4 regions of the Rhizobium sp. X9 genome follow, and region 1 is predicted to be linked to each of the others. Evidence: riboswitches for the same ligand, from Rfam matches in the RefSeq annotation. Region 1 holds a riboswitch; each other region holds the start of a gene.
What was found. A riboswitch is a leader RNA that binds a small molecule or an ion and turns the genes downstream of it on or off. The one in region 1 is predicted to bind cobalamin.
Positions count from the first base shown of each region.

Region 1 (3,418 bases):
CCGATGGCGTGGCTGGCATCATTGCCCTTTTCCACCGAGGGTACGGAAGAGATGTGGCTCATGTCTGACACTGCCGTCAGCGCCCGAATGGAGGTCTCGATCGTCTTGCCGAAATCGGCCGAATCCATTGCTGATGCAATGTTGAGCGAGCCGAGATTGCAGGAAATATCCTTGCCCATATGGCTATAGGACAGATCGGCGTTGAACTCGCTCGCTTCGCTGACCTGAAGAATCTCCGAGCAGAGATTGCTCATGCTGATACGACCGGCGATCGGATTGGCGCGGTTCACCGTATCCTCGAACATGATGTAGGGATAACCGCTTTCAAACTGGATTTCGGCGATGACCTGGAAGAACTCACGCGCCTTGATCTTCTTCTTGCGGATGCGGCTGTCGGCGACCATTTCATGATATTTTTCGGTGACCGAAATCTCGGTCAGCGGCACGCCATAGACCCGCTCCACATCATAGGGCGAGAACAGATACATATCCTCGTTGTTGCGGGCGAGTTCGAAGGTAATGTCGGGGATCACCACGCCGAGCGACAGGGTCTTGATGCGGATTTTTTCGTCGGCGTTTTCGCGTTTCGTATCAAGGAAACGCATGATATCCGGATGGTGGGCATGCAGATAGACCGCGCCGGCACCCTGTCGCGCGCCAAGCTGGTTGGCATAGGAAAAACTATCCTCCAGCAGCTTCATGACAGGAATGACGCCGGAAGACTGGTTTTCGATCTGCTTGATCGGCGCTCCGAATTCGCGAATATTGGTCAAGGACAGCGCCACGCCGCCGCCGCGCTTGGAAAGCTGCAGGGCCGAATTGATGGAGCGGCCTATGCTCTCCATATTGTCTTCTACACGCAGCAGAAAACACGAGACCAGCTCACCACGGCTTTTCTTGCCGGCGTTGAGAAAGGTCGGCGTTGCCGGCTGGAAGCGGCCCGAAATAATCTCGTCGACCAGATCGCGGGCAAGCTGCTCATCGCCGCGCGCCAGAGCCAGCGCCACCATGCAGACGCGATCCTCGTAACGCTCCAGATAGCGTTTTCCGTCGAAGGTCTTCAGCGTATAGGAGGTGTAATATTTGAAGGCGCCGAGAAAGGTCGGAAAGCGGAATTTCCGGGCATAGGCTTCATCGTAGAGGTCACGAACGAAATTGAAGGAATACTGGTCCAGCACCTCCTGCTCGTAATATCCTTCGGTCACCAGATAATCGAGCTTTTCCCTGAGGTTATGGAAAAAGACGGTATTCTGGTTGACGTGCTGGAGGAAATATTGCCTCGCCGCAAGGCGGTCCTTGTCGAGCTGGATTTTTCCATCCGCGTCATAGAGGTTCAGCATCGCGTTCAGCGCGTGGTAGTCCAGCCCAGTATCGACCGGTTTCTGGCTTGCGGCTACCGGCTGTTTGGCGTCCTTGCGCAGCGCGCTCGAGGTCAGCGTGTCCAAAATCGTTCCAATCCATGTTTGACATTGGCGACATCTTCCTCCGTGCCGAGAAGCTCGAAGCGATAGAGAAACGGCACCGCGCATTTGCGCGAGACGATATCTCCGGCGGATGCGAAAGCTGCGCCAAAATTCGTGTTTCCCGCCGCAATGACGCCGCGAATGAGGTTTCGGTTGGAAGGCTCGTTCAAGAACCGGATCACCGGTTTCGGCACGGCCCCTTTCGTGCCGCCGCCCCCATAGGTGGGGGTGACGAGTACATAGGGTTCCGACACATGCGGCACCTCCTCCTCGGCACCCAGCGGCAGGCGAAACAATCGTCGTCCCAGTTTCTGAAGGAAGCGATGCGTGTTTTCAGACCGGCTGGAATAATAGACGATCAGCCCCATCGCCCGCCGCCTCAGCTGATCGAGCCGATCATATCTGGACGGAAACCCGCCCAGTGGCGCTCGCCGGCGACGACCACCGGAACCTGCATGTAACCAAGGCCGCGAACATGATCGAGCGCATCCGCATCTTCGGAGATATCGATGATCTCGTAGCTCACGCCAATGCGGTCGAGTGCGCGATAGGTGGCGGTGCATTGGACGCAGGCGGGCTTGCTGTAAACGGTGACGGTCATGATTTCCTCTTTCGAAGCCGCTTTTGCACACGGCTCAACATTGCCGATTGCGATCGCAATCGGTTGGCGATGGTTCTGTCATTCAGGTGGCGGGCACGGCCTTTAGCCGTGGAAAATCATTCTCTACGCCGACGAGCGCAGGAACTCAAAAAAATGCACTGGCATGACTTCACCCCGAAGCTTGTTCTGGAGGGGGCAGAAAAGGGCGCACGCAAATCATTTGCGTCAACACCTTCCTCCGGACACCCCGCCCGTGGACGTTTGCGCTCAAGGCAGGTCTCCTGACTTGCGGGTCACAACATCTATTCCGGCCTTCCCGGAGCTTTCGGCTCCAGTGACCCAAATCGGAACGATGCTCACCGCTTACAGTTGCGGGGGCAGTTTCGGCCTTGCTCCGCCATTAATGGCGTTACGCACCGAATTCCCGTCTTAGCTCCCGACGCTTGCGAATCGGAAGAACCTCGAACACCACATATAGTATATGAGGAAATTTTCTCGTCAATAAATAGACATGGAAAAGCCCCACCCTGTGGATCAAAAAGATTCAACACAGAGTCAACAAAGGCTTAACGATAAATGGAGTTGCCGCTCAAGACGGGAAAAGCGTTAATCTATTCCCAGATATCGATGCGAATATCGGCGGGGCGAGTGTTCTCGATTACCCTTTTTCCGTTGGGAAGATCGTTCTCAAAAAGTTTGGCGTGGATCGCAGCCGCATCGAGACCGTAACCCTGCCATCTGTTCCGCAGCCTCTCTTCAAGCACCGCGACGGACGGGCCAACGAAGATGGTGAGGTCAAAGCTGTCGGAAAGCGTGGTCCAGGGCGCTTCATTCAGCAGGAGATAATTGCCTTCGGCAAGGACAAAGCGTGTCTCTGGCGGGACAGCACGGGCGGAGGCGATGGCAATTTCGCGGGAACGGTCAAAAACCGGAACAAGCACCTCCTGTCCGCCCTTGCGGACGGCGGAGACGATATCGAGGAAACCACGCACATCGAAGGTTTCGGGAGCGCCCTTTCGCGGCAGCAGCCCCCGCTCTTCGAGAATGCCATTGTCCATATGAAAGCCATCCATCGGCAGGACGGCAGCCGTTTCGCTCCGCGCCAGCAGAGCGTCGCAGAGCGCATCCGCCAGCGTGGATTTGCCGGCCCCAGGGGGACCGGCAATGGCGATGATGAAACGGGATTGGCCCTCTGCCCGCCGAAGAACGTCTTCGACGATCGTCTCAAGCTTCAGCGTCATGCGGCAAGCGTTTCCTTTGGCGCTTCCTTGGCGCCGGTCATGAAGGCAACGGCGTCGGACATGGTGTAATCCTTCGGATTGATGACGCACAGGCGCTTGCCCAGCCGGTGAAT
Region 1 is NZ_CP071311.1:2,893,864-2,897,281, reverse strand. It holds gene nrdE (class 1b ribonucleoside-diphosphate reductase subunit alpha) at 1-1,445, opposite strand, end outside; gene nrdI (class Ib ribonucleoside-diphosphate reductase assembly flavoprotein NrdI) at 1,433-1,831, opposite strand; gene nrdH (glutaredoxin-like protein NrdH) at 1,843-2,064, opposite strand; cobalamin riboswitch at 2,318-2,543, opposite strand; gene JZY08_RS13885 (nucleoside triphosphate hydrolase) at 2,676-3,305, opposite strand; gene JZY08_RS13880 (ATP-binding cassette domain-containing protein) at 3,302-3,418, opposite strand, start outside.

Region 2 (3,418 bases), 880 kb from region 1:
GCTGACCTCACATAAGGCCTATCCGGCCTATCGCGGCGAGAGCCTTTATCGCGACCAGCCGAAAGCGGTCAGCGATGGCGGCATCATCACGGCAGCCGGCAGTGCGCCGGTGAGTTTCGCGGTGGAAATTCTGAAACACCTCGGCCTCTTTGGTCCGGAAGCCGAGGCGGAACTTGGAATTTTTGCGGCGGAGCACCGGTGAGGCGCATTCTGGTATCGACAGTTTTTGCGGGCCCTCCTAGCCTCATTACTGTGCTTGTCACGGGAATCCAGCCAGCCCAAGTCCTTGGGCTGAAAAGACTCATCCCGCTGCGCGAGAGCCGCATCGACTGGATTCCTGTGACAAGCACAGGAATGAGGGTGGTGGGGAGGTTAAGTCGTGAGACTATCGCGCATTACCCGCGATCAAGCACCCGGCAGACACGGGGCGCGACATCCCCGCCCTCGCCCGCAATAGCCCGGCGGATATCGCGACTGTTCAAATGCAGGCTACGACCGGCGGGCAAGGCCGAGCGTTTTATCTTGGCGAGTGCCGCAGCCGTAAAAGCAGCTTCGTGCTCGTGGAAGAAAGCGAGCGCCGCCCCCCTTTCGGGGCTGGCGCCAAGAACTGCCTTGAAGGCAAGGCGGTGCACGGCGCAGAAAGCGCCGTGACCGGGAACGGCAAAACGCAGCGCATCGAGTTCGTCACTCCATCCCGCTGCGTCCTGCATGGTCTCAAGCCGACTGGAAGCGCTTCAGGAAAAACGCGCTCAATGTTCCAAGCAGAGCCCAGAAAACAAAGCTGGTAATGGTCGCGGCAACAATGAACTGGCGCTCCAGCGGCAGCGGCGCCAGCGCATGTTCGCCTTCCGGCGGAAGCGGCGCGCCCACAACATGCGGGGCAACGATCAGCACCAGCGCCAGAACGATTGCCCAGGGTTCGCGCCGGAACGCGATCAGCGCGATGCCGCCCGCGGTTGCGGCAACGGTTGCGAGCCACCAGATCTGCCGCGCCTCAAGTGCTGCAGCCGGGCTTCCCGGCAGTTCCGGCGGCAGGCCGATCATCGGTGCGAGCATGACGGCGGCGAAACCGGCAACGCCCCACAGAAGACCTTCGCGCCAGCCGGCATTGGTGCCACGCAGAGAGATGAGGCCGGTCAGCACCAGTGCGTAACCGATGGCGGTCAGAACATTGGCGGCCACCGTATAGGCGGTGCGCTCGAAGCCATCGGCCGGAGCCCAGGCCTCCTCATCATGTTCATGGGCGGGAACGGCGGCCGCGGAACCGGCAGCGGGCGCATCATGGCTGTGGGCTGCTTCGCCACCGGCGCTTTCATAGGTTTCCGCCTGAAGGATCAGCGGCGTGGTGCCGACAGCCTGCATGGCCGAGACGGCGAAACCGCCGACGATGCCGACGAGAACTGCGGTAAAAACGATATTGCGAAAGAACGACATGCTTTACCCCTCAATGGCAGGGGAAAGCATTGGCATGACGTGTGTCATGCGCGGCATTGTGAACGGCTTCGACATGCGAAAAGCCGACAAAACCGACGACGAACAGGCCAAGCACGATCGCCGTCAGCGATTGCGCGAAGCTGCCCGTTTTTGCTGAAACGGCGGCATTTGCCGTATTCTGGTTGATGGACATGGTGACCCCTCTTACGGCGCGACCCCGCGCCTTTAGACGCGGCGGAACGGCAAGAAGCCGCGCAGCCGCATGCGATACACTTCACCACGGGGATAACGAGACTGACACAGGGAGCCACCTTGCCTGGCCGCCCTGAAATTCCGCTCTTCCGGACACCCCGCCGGCATGGACATTTCCGTAATGGCAGGTCTCCTGGCTTACGGGTCAAAACCTGAAACGCCTTCCCGACATCACCCTCGCCTTGATCGGGAACCTCGGTTCCCCGCGAGATGGCTTACCAGTGGCATTTCGTTTCAGGCTCTCCGCTCACAGTTGCGGGGGCAGCCACGAATGAGGATGTCTCCCTATCGTGTTCCCTTTTCACCTTCCGGAACGCCCGGAAGGAACCATCACAGGATTGTTATCCGACGGGTGGGTGCGGGAGTCAATGGCGGGCCTGCTTTCCAACCGCACGCCGTCGCCTCCACCTTCGTCACCCCGGACTAGATCCGGGGTCCAGCACGATCAAGTCCTTGATCGCAATAGATCCGTCTCACGGCGCAGACGCGCCGTGGCTGGATGCCGGATCAAGTCCGGCATGACGGCCGAGGGTTACCGCGACGGTATCGCCTTAAGATAGGCGGCAATCGCATCGCGATCATCGGCCGTCAGACGCGCCATGTTCTGCTGCACCTTGACCATGGAACCGCCGACGCTGTCGAATTCCGGGGTGAAGCCGGTTTCCAGATAGCTGGCAATATCGGCCGCCGCCCAGGCTCCCATGCTTTGCGAACCGGGGGTGATGTCGGGGATGCGGCCTTCGCCCTCCGGATTGGGACCGCCGGCCAGCCATTTATCCTTGAGGAACCCGCCAAGCGCGTTGCGCGGCGTATGGCATTCGCCGCAATGGCCGGGCCCTTCCACCAGATATTGGCCACGCAGCAATTCGGCGTTGGCATTGGCAAGCTCGACGCGGGGCCGCGTCGATGTGTCGAAATAGAGGAATTTCCAGCCGCCCAGCGCCATGCGCAGGTTGAAGGGGAAAGGCAGATCGTGATCCGGCGCGTCGTTCTGGCTGGCGGGCAGGACTTTCAGATAACCGTAGAGGTCGTTGATGTCCTTCTGCGTCATGCGTGCATAGGAGGCATAGGGGAAGGAGGGGTAAAGATGTTCGCCGTTCTTGCCGACGCCGCGCGTCATGGCATCGCCGAATTCCGCCAGCGTCCAGCTGCCGATGCCATGCTGCGGATCGGAGGAAATATTGGGCACATGGAAGGTGCCGAAGGGGCTTTTCAGCGCCTGCCCGCCCGAAAGCGTCAAAAGCGCATCACCCGTCGCATCGGGTGCCGCATGGCAGCTTGCGCAGCCGCCGGCCCAGAACAGCGTTTCGCCATTGGCCAGATCCGGCTCGCCGAGGCTCACCCAATGGCTGGGCGCCTGCCGCTGAGGCGCGGTGACCCAGGCGAAAATTCCGTAACCCGCAATGGCCGCAACCGCGATCCCGCCCGCAAGCTTCGTCCAAATGGAGGACATGACCCCTCTCCCCTTTTGCCCGACCGAGCATATTTGGCCGCCCGAAGGCGGTCGAGATTATCGATAGCCCTCCCGCTTGCTGGACGTCTTCCCCGGGCCTGAACCGAGGGTCCACAATTCGACGGCTTATGGATCCTCGCCTCAGGGGCGAGGATGACGCGGGAGCGGTTCACGGCTTAGCCGCGACCGGGAAAAGACCGCTCGAAAGCAGTCTTCCGACACATTATTTCTTCAGACGATAGGTCTGGTGGCAGGTGCCGCAGTCTGCACCGAGCGTCT
Region 2 is NZ_CP071311.1:626,440-629,857, reverse strand. It holds gene JZY08_RS03035 (type 1 glutamine amidotransferase family protein) at 1-202, shown strand, start outside; gene JZY08_RS03030 (hypothetical protein) at 396-710, opposite strand; gene JZY08_RS03025 (CbtA family protein) at 715-1,434, opposite strand; gene JZY08_RS03020 (CbtB domain-containing protein) at 1,445-1,627, opposite strand; cobalamin riboswitch at 1,792-2,033, opposite strand; gene JZY08_RS03015 (cytochrome c) at 2,219-3,139, opposite strand; gene JZY08_RS03010 (cytochrome c) at 3,363-3,418, opposite strand, start outside.
Region 2: another riboswitch for cobalamin. It lies ahead of JZY08_RS03020 (CbtB domain-containing protein); the one in region 1 lies ahead of nrdH (glutaredoxin-like protein NrdH).

Region 3 (3,418 bases), 1.4 Mb from region 1:
TCTCCCCGCCGGGGAGAAGGTGGCCCGAAGGGTCGGATGAGGGGGTAACGTTGCCGAATATCTCGACCCTTGCCCCCTCATCCCGCTGCCGCGGACTTCTCCCCCGCGGGGAGAAGAAACAAGTGGCATGTGCTCGGTCCACAGTGGGGCTTCGTGTTTAAACAGACGGCGCGGAGAAAACCCCGCGCCGCTCACTCACCTTAAATGACCTGCCCCACATCGATGCGGTTGCCATCAGGGTCTTCGAAAACGAAGGCACGCAGGCCATAATCCTTGTCCTGCAGGCCCTTGATGATGCGCAGCCCATGGCTTTTGCAAATCTCATGCAGCGTATCGACATCGCTGACCATCATATGCGCCACATTGAAGGGCGCTGCCTTATGGGTGGGCTGCAATGTCAGGTGCAGCTCGGCATTGCCCTGTTTCAGGATCATGAAACCGACGGGATTGCCGTTTTCGAAGGTCTTTTCGAAACCCAGCACGCCGACATAAAAATCACGGGCTTTTTCGATATTCTTGACAGGAAGCATTGCGGCGATCCGGCCGAACCGGATGCCGTGATCGGCGATGGTATTCATCGCGGAACCTCGGATCTGGGAGAAACGGGAAGCGGTGCGGGCGGTGCCGGAGCGCTGGCGTTTTTTCCTATTTGAATTTGCAGGACGGTGCCTGCGGCCCTAGGATCATAATCACGGTGGTGGCGGATGCAAATGGAATATCTGCGTCGCGCCGTCCCGATCCAGACTATCGACAGGCCCGGGAGGCAGCATGCGCAGTTCCATCGAAATCTTCAACATCCGCACCCGGCAGATGCGGGTGGTGTGGCAGACATCCGAGCTGTTCGAGGCGCCGAACTGGTCGCCGGACGGCAGATATCTGCTGTTGAACGCCGAAGGGCTGCTCTATCGCCTGTCTCTTGCCGGTGATGCTGCGCCGGAGAAAGTCGATACCGGCTTTGCCACGCTCTGCAACAACGACCACGGCATTTCGCCTGATGGTTCGCTCTATGCCATTTCAGACAAGGTGGAATTCGGCAAGAGCGCCATCTACCTTTTGCCATCGACGGGCGGCACGCCGCGGCTGATGACAAGGAACCTTCCGTCCTATTGGCACGGCTGGTCGCCGGATGGGAAAAGCTTTGCTTATTGCGGCATTCGCGATCAGGTTTTCGACATCTATGCCATGGATATAGCCAGCGGTGTTGAAACGCGCCTTACCCATGGTGAGGGCCGTAATGACGGGCCGGATTATTCGCCGGATGGCGGGTGGATCTATTTCAATTCCAGCCGCACCGGGTTGATGCAGATCTGGCGCGTGCGGGTGGATGGCTCCAGCGTCGAGCGCATCACTGACAGCGCTTATGGCGACTGGTTCCCGCACCCGTCCCCCAGGGGTGACAAGGTGGTCTTCGTCTCCTACGACGCCGATGTCTTCGACCACCCGCGCGATCTTGATGTGCGCGTGCGGCTGATGGACATGGATGGCGGCAATGTGGAGACGCTGTTCGAGCTGTTTGGCGGGCAGGGAACGATGAATTCACCCAATTGGTCACCGGATGGGGATGAGTTTGCGTATGTGCGTTATTTCCCCGTGGAGTGATGCGGTAAAGGAGGACCCGTCATTCCGGCCTTGAGCCGGAATCCAGTAGACGCGCGTCTGCGCGGTGAAAAGACTCGTCTCAGCCCAAGGACTTGGGCTGGCTGGATTCCGGCTCAAGGCCGGAATGACGGAGGTGTAGGGGGCTCGCCATGGTCACATTGCCGCATCGCTCTGCAATATGCTTGTATTCGCAAGCTTTCTTGCCCATAGGTTCTTGCGTCAGGTGCCCGCAATTTGCGGCGGGAGAATCGGGAATCCGGTGCGAAACCGGAACGTGCCCAGCGCTGTGAGGCGGATGCCCTTTTTCTGATGCCACTGAAGCAATTCGGGAAGGCGAAAGCGGGCGGATGAAGCCGAGTCAGAAGACCGGCCTGACAGGATAGACTGGCTGCGTGGACGGCGGCAGGTTGTTGAAGGGCGTGTCGTGCGTTTGGAAACCGGAGCCGGTTTTTATGGCGGCGCGCCAGCATTGTTGGGGATAGACGATGCCGACCGATCCGCTCGCGACCAGTTCACTCGATGCCAATGCGTCCGATCATGCGCTTTCGCCCGCTCGCCCGTTTTCGGAGGAGGAGCGCGAGGCGATCTACCGCGTCATTGAAACCCGCCGCGATGTGCGCGACCAGTTCCTGCCCGATCCGCTGCCGGATGATGTGGTGGAGCGTTTGCTGAAGGCGGCGCATTCCGCCCCCTCGGTCGGCTTCATGCAGCCGTGGAATTTCACGCTTGTGACCGACGGCGCGGTCAGACAGGCGGCCTGGGTGGCGTTCCGCCGCGCCAATGAGGAGGCGGCGGCGATGTTTGAAGGCGAGCAGCAGGCGCTTTATAGCAGCCTGAAGCTCGAGGGCATCCGCAAGGCGCCGCTCAGCATCTGTGTCACTTGCGATCCGACGCGTGGCGGCAAGGTGGTGCTGGGCCGCACCCACAATCCGCGCACGGATGTCTATTCGACCGTCTGCGCCATCCAGAACCTCTGGCTGGCGGCCCGCGCCGAAGGCATCGGCGTCGGCTGGGTCAGCATTTTCCACGACAGCGACATTCGCGCCATTCTGGAAATCCCCGACCATATCGAAATCGTCGCCTGGCTCTGCCTCGGCCGCGTCGATGAGCTTTACACCGAACCGGAACTGGCGGTGAAGGGCTGGCGTCAGCGCGTGCCGCTGGAGGAACTGGTGTTTCGCAACCGGTGGGGCGGGCGGTAGAGGGAGGCTGGGGCTCGCTTGTGAGAGGCAAAGCGTTGCCGCCTGTTTCTTCTCCCCGTCGGGGAGAAGAAACAAGCTGCACGCGCTCGCTCCATAACTGACCGCCCTAAGGGGGAGGCCCCACAGCACGCTATTGCTGCGGCTGTATACCCTTCAGCGCGGGGTTCTTCAGGTCGATCCGCCCAGTTTGATCGGGCAGGAATTTCGGGCCGATGACGCGGACCTTGCTGTCGTTCGGGTCGTAGTCGCGTTCAGGAACCGGTTGCTCCGGCGGCTTTGCGGCCTGCTGCTGCTCTGCGGGTTTCTGAGCCTTGTCGCCTTGCGGTGATGGGATGGTGGTGATGCCGGAATAGGGTTTTTCGGCTTCCGGCCGGGCTGCCTCTTCCTGCTTCTGCATCTCGTCGTGATAGGCGGCCATGTTGCAGGCGCAGCCCGGTGCCTTTGCCGAGGCATTTTTATAGGCAAAGGCGGTTGGCAGGTCCTTGTAGGGTTTTCCGGTTTCGGCAGACACCATGTCGGCGGTTTCCTGATCCGTCATGGAGTGGAAATAAAGCTCCGTCTCTGTTCCCGGACACATTTTCTGGCATTGCTCCGCCTGGGCGCGAAAATCAAGCGGC
Region 3 is NZ_CP071311.1:1,465,183-1,468,600, reverse strand. It holds gene JZY08_RS07220 (glyoxalase superfamily protein) at 201-578, opposite strand; gene JZY08_RS07215 (TolB family protein) at 769-1,599, shown strand; cobalamin riboswitch at 1,804-1,989, shown strand; gene bluB (5,6-dimethylbenzimidazole synthase) at 2,085-2,801, shown strand; gene JZY08_RS07205 (DUF2865 domain-containing protein) at 2,932-3,418, opposite strand, start outside.
Region 3: another riboswitch for cobalamin. It lies ahead of bluB (5,6-dimethylbenzimidazole synthase); the one in region 1 lies ahead of nrdH (glutaredoxin-like protein NrdH).

Region 4 (3,418 bases), on a different replicon from region 1:
TCGGTTCTGAGCGTAAAGGGATCGGAAGACCATTCCGGCTCTCCGGCGGGAACCACATCCATGTGGCCGGACAGAACATAGCCGGCGGCGTCGGCAGGTCCGAAGGTGGCAAACAGATTGGCGCGGTCGCCCTCGGGCCCCGGCAGCAGCGATACTGTCGCGCCTTGGCTCTCCAGATAATCGGCAATCCATCCGGCAATGTCGCCATTGGCGGTGCCAACCACCGATGGGAAACCGACAAGACGCTCAAGGATTTCGATTGCGTTCATGGCCGTCTCCGCTGGCCGGCCGCTTACGCTTGACCGGATTGTCATCGCAAAAGCTTAGAATGGTCTGCGGCGTTTATCTGCCGAAATGCGGATGATTTCGGTAGATTGTTGTGTCCTTCCAGTGCTTTCAGGAAATTCGTGCTGGTGAGGCTGGTTATCTTCGGGTGTCGTGGCTGGGCTGCCTGGACCGAATGACGGTTCCGCGCAGAAGGGATGAGGGCCTTTTGGTATGGACCTGCTCAAAGTCGATAGTTTCGAGTTGCGGACGGTGGATATCGCCGAAATGGATGCCGATCATCTGCATGCGCTTTCCATGGCTGTCGGGTGGCGTTATCACGCAAATGAATGGTGTTTCCTGCGCCAGTGCGGCGTTGGACTTGCCGCGCTGGACGAGATTGACCGCGTTGTCGCAACCGCGATGCTCTTTCCCTATGCCGAGGGTTTTGCAACACTCGGCATGGTCATCGTTTCCCCCCGCCTGCAGGGGCAGGGCGTCGCACCATGGCTGGTGCGGCAGTTGATCGCGAAATTCCCCACCGTCTCCCTGCGGCTGAACGCGACGGACGTGTCGCGGCGGCTGTTTTCCGGGCTCGGCTTTGTGGGAGATACGGAAAAAGTGCATCTCCTTCGGGGAAAGCCGCTGTGCCCTGTCGAAATGCCCACACCTGGTAAGAAAAGAAGGATCGAGCCACTGTCGGAAGATCATCTGGCGGACGTGGTGGCGATCGACCGGCTAGCCTTCGGCGTCTCGCGCCGTGGCGTCCTCCAGCGGCTTCTGAAGGAGAATACGGGTTACGGATTGTTCGAGGCGGATCACCTCATCGCTTTTGCATTGCGCCGAGTGGCGGGGCGGGGCCACATCGTCGGCCCGGTCGTTGCGCGCGAGGAAACCGATGCGATCGCGCTGGTCCAGCGGCATTTTGCCGATCTGGATGATCAGCTGGTGCGCCTCGATGCCGTGTGCGACAGCGGGCTTTTCACCGATTTTCTGGTGCAATCCGGGTTGGTGGTGATCGAGACGCTGACCACCATGTCGAAAGATGGGCCTCAACCGGTCGGCTCGGGCGCGGCGAAAATTTTCGCGCTGGCAGGTCCGTCTTTGTGTTGAGCTGCGGCACTATCGCAATTGACGCCCCGCCGCTTGGCCCGTATGTCAGAAACCGACGGTTCCTGAAGCCGAAGGGCAAAGGGATTAATAGGGAACATGGTGCGGGTGATGTTTTTCGCCCAATGCCGTGGCTGCCCCCGCAACTGTAAGCGGATTGCCGCTCATCCCCGTGACGCCTGAAAGCGTCATGCCACTGTATCCTCCGGGATACGGGAAGGCAGATGAACGGTGCATATTCGCGAGCCAGGAGACCTGCCGTCATAATATGGACCATCGTTACGGGCGGGGATGCCCGGAAGAGGAGCTGATTATGACCTTTCCGTCTGCGGAAACGTATTCCGTGCCCCGTTCTCCATCTCCACACACGCCATCCGTTTGTCGCCACGCGTTTTGATACGCGCCGCTTCGGATCACGCCACCTAATTTAGACTGGAGAACATATGTTTTATTTCAAACACCTGCCGGTTACGGCCGCTCTTATGGCCGTCGCATTTGCCGCCGGCACTGCCCATGCCACTGAGACCGTCTATCCGCTGACGATCAACAGCTGCGGCGAGGATATCACCTTCAGGCAGGCGCCTTCGCGCACTGTCTCCGTTGGCCAGAGCACGACAGAGGTTCTTTATCTGCTCGGTGTTGCCGACAGGGTGGTTGGCACGGCGCTGTGGATCGGCCCGGTTCTGAAGGGTTACGAGGAGGCCAATGCAAAGGTCGAGCGGCTGGCTGACAATGATCCGAGTTTCGAGGCCGTGGTCGGCAAGAAGCCGGACCTCGTGACGACGCAGTTCCAGTGGCAGATCGGCCCGGAGGGTGTTGTCGGAACACCGGCGCAATTCGCCGAGCTCGGTATCCCCGTTTATACCTCGCCCGCCGATTGCATGGGCAAGGACAATTCCGGCGGTGGCGATGGCGTGCGCAACACCGTCTTCACCATGGACCTCATCTATCAGGAAATCCGCGACCTCGCCAAGATCTTCAACGTGCAGGATCGCGGCGAGGAAGTTGTTGCCGACCTGAAGAAGCGCGAAGAGGCAGCCCGCGCCAAGATTGCATCGGCGAATGGCAAGCTTTCCGCCGTCTTCTGGTTCTCCAGCGCCGAACTCGATATCGATCCCTATGTGGCCGGCCGCAAGGGTGCGCCAGGTTACATCATGTCCGCGCTCGGGCTGAAAAATGTCATCGAAAGCGATGAGGAATGGCCAACCGTCGGCTGGGAAACCATCGCCAAGGCCAATCCGACCGTGATCGTCGCCGGCCAGATGGATCGCCGCCGTTTCCCTGCCGATGATGTTGCCGTCAAGCGCAAGTTCCTTGCGACCGATCCGGTTGCCAGCATCATGCCGGCCGTCAAGGACAAACACGTCTTCGACATGGACGCACAGGCGATGAACCCGACCATCCGCACGATCGAGGGCATCGAAACGCTGGCCGACGCGATTTCCGCCGCCGGCCTCGCCAAGTGAACGGTTTTTCCGTCCATCTAGGCAGGGCTGGTCTGGCTTTTGCCGCGCTGGCCCTGCTGCTCGTCGCGCTGATGGCCGGAGCGGCCATCGGTGAGACTGCCATTCCCTTCGATGTGGTGGCCAAAACCATCGCCAACCGTGTCTTCCACGCGGGTTATCCGCTGGAGCCGCTGGATGAGGGCATCGTGTGGAGCTACCGTCTCAGCCGCGCCGTCGTCGCCGCCTGTTGCGGTGCTTCGCTGGCGCTCGCCGGTGCGGTGCTGCAATCGCTTTTGCGCAATCCGCTCGCCGATCCCTATATTCTCGGCATCTCCGCCGGTGCGTCCACTGGCGCCGTCGCGGTGGCGCTTCTGGGCTTCGGCGCCGGGTTTCTGACGATGCCGGCAGGCGCTCTGATCGGTGCTTTTGTCGCTTTTTCGCTGGTCAGCCTTCTGGCGGTCAGGGCAGGACACGGCAACAGCGCCATCATTCTGGCGGGGGTCGCCGGTTCGCAGCTGTTCAACGCCCTGACATCTTTCATCGTCACCAAATCCGCCAATGCAGAACAGGCGCGCGGCATCATGTTCTGGCTTCTGGGC
Region 4 is NZ_CP071312.1:570,141-573,558, reverse strand. It holds gene argE (acetylornithine deacetylase) at 1-269, opposite strand, end outside; gene JZY08_RS17560 (GNAT family N-acetyltransferase) at 499-1,377, shown strand; cobalamin riboswitch at 1,417-1,652, shown strand; gene JZY08_RS17555 (ABC transporter substrate-binding protein) at 1,818-2,840, shown strand; gene JZY08_RS17550 (iron ABC transporter permease) at 2,837-3,418, shown strand, end outside.
Region 4: another riboswitch for cobalamin. It lies ahead of JZY08_RS17555 (ABC transporter substrate-binding protein); the one in region 1 lies ahead of nrdH (glutaredoxin-like protein NrdH).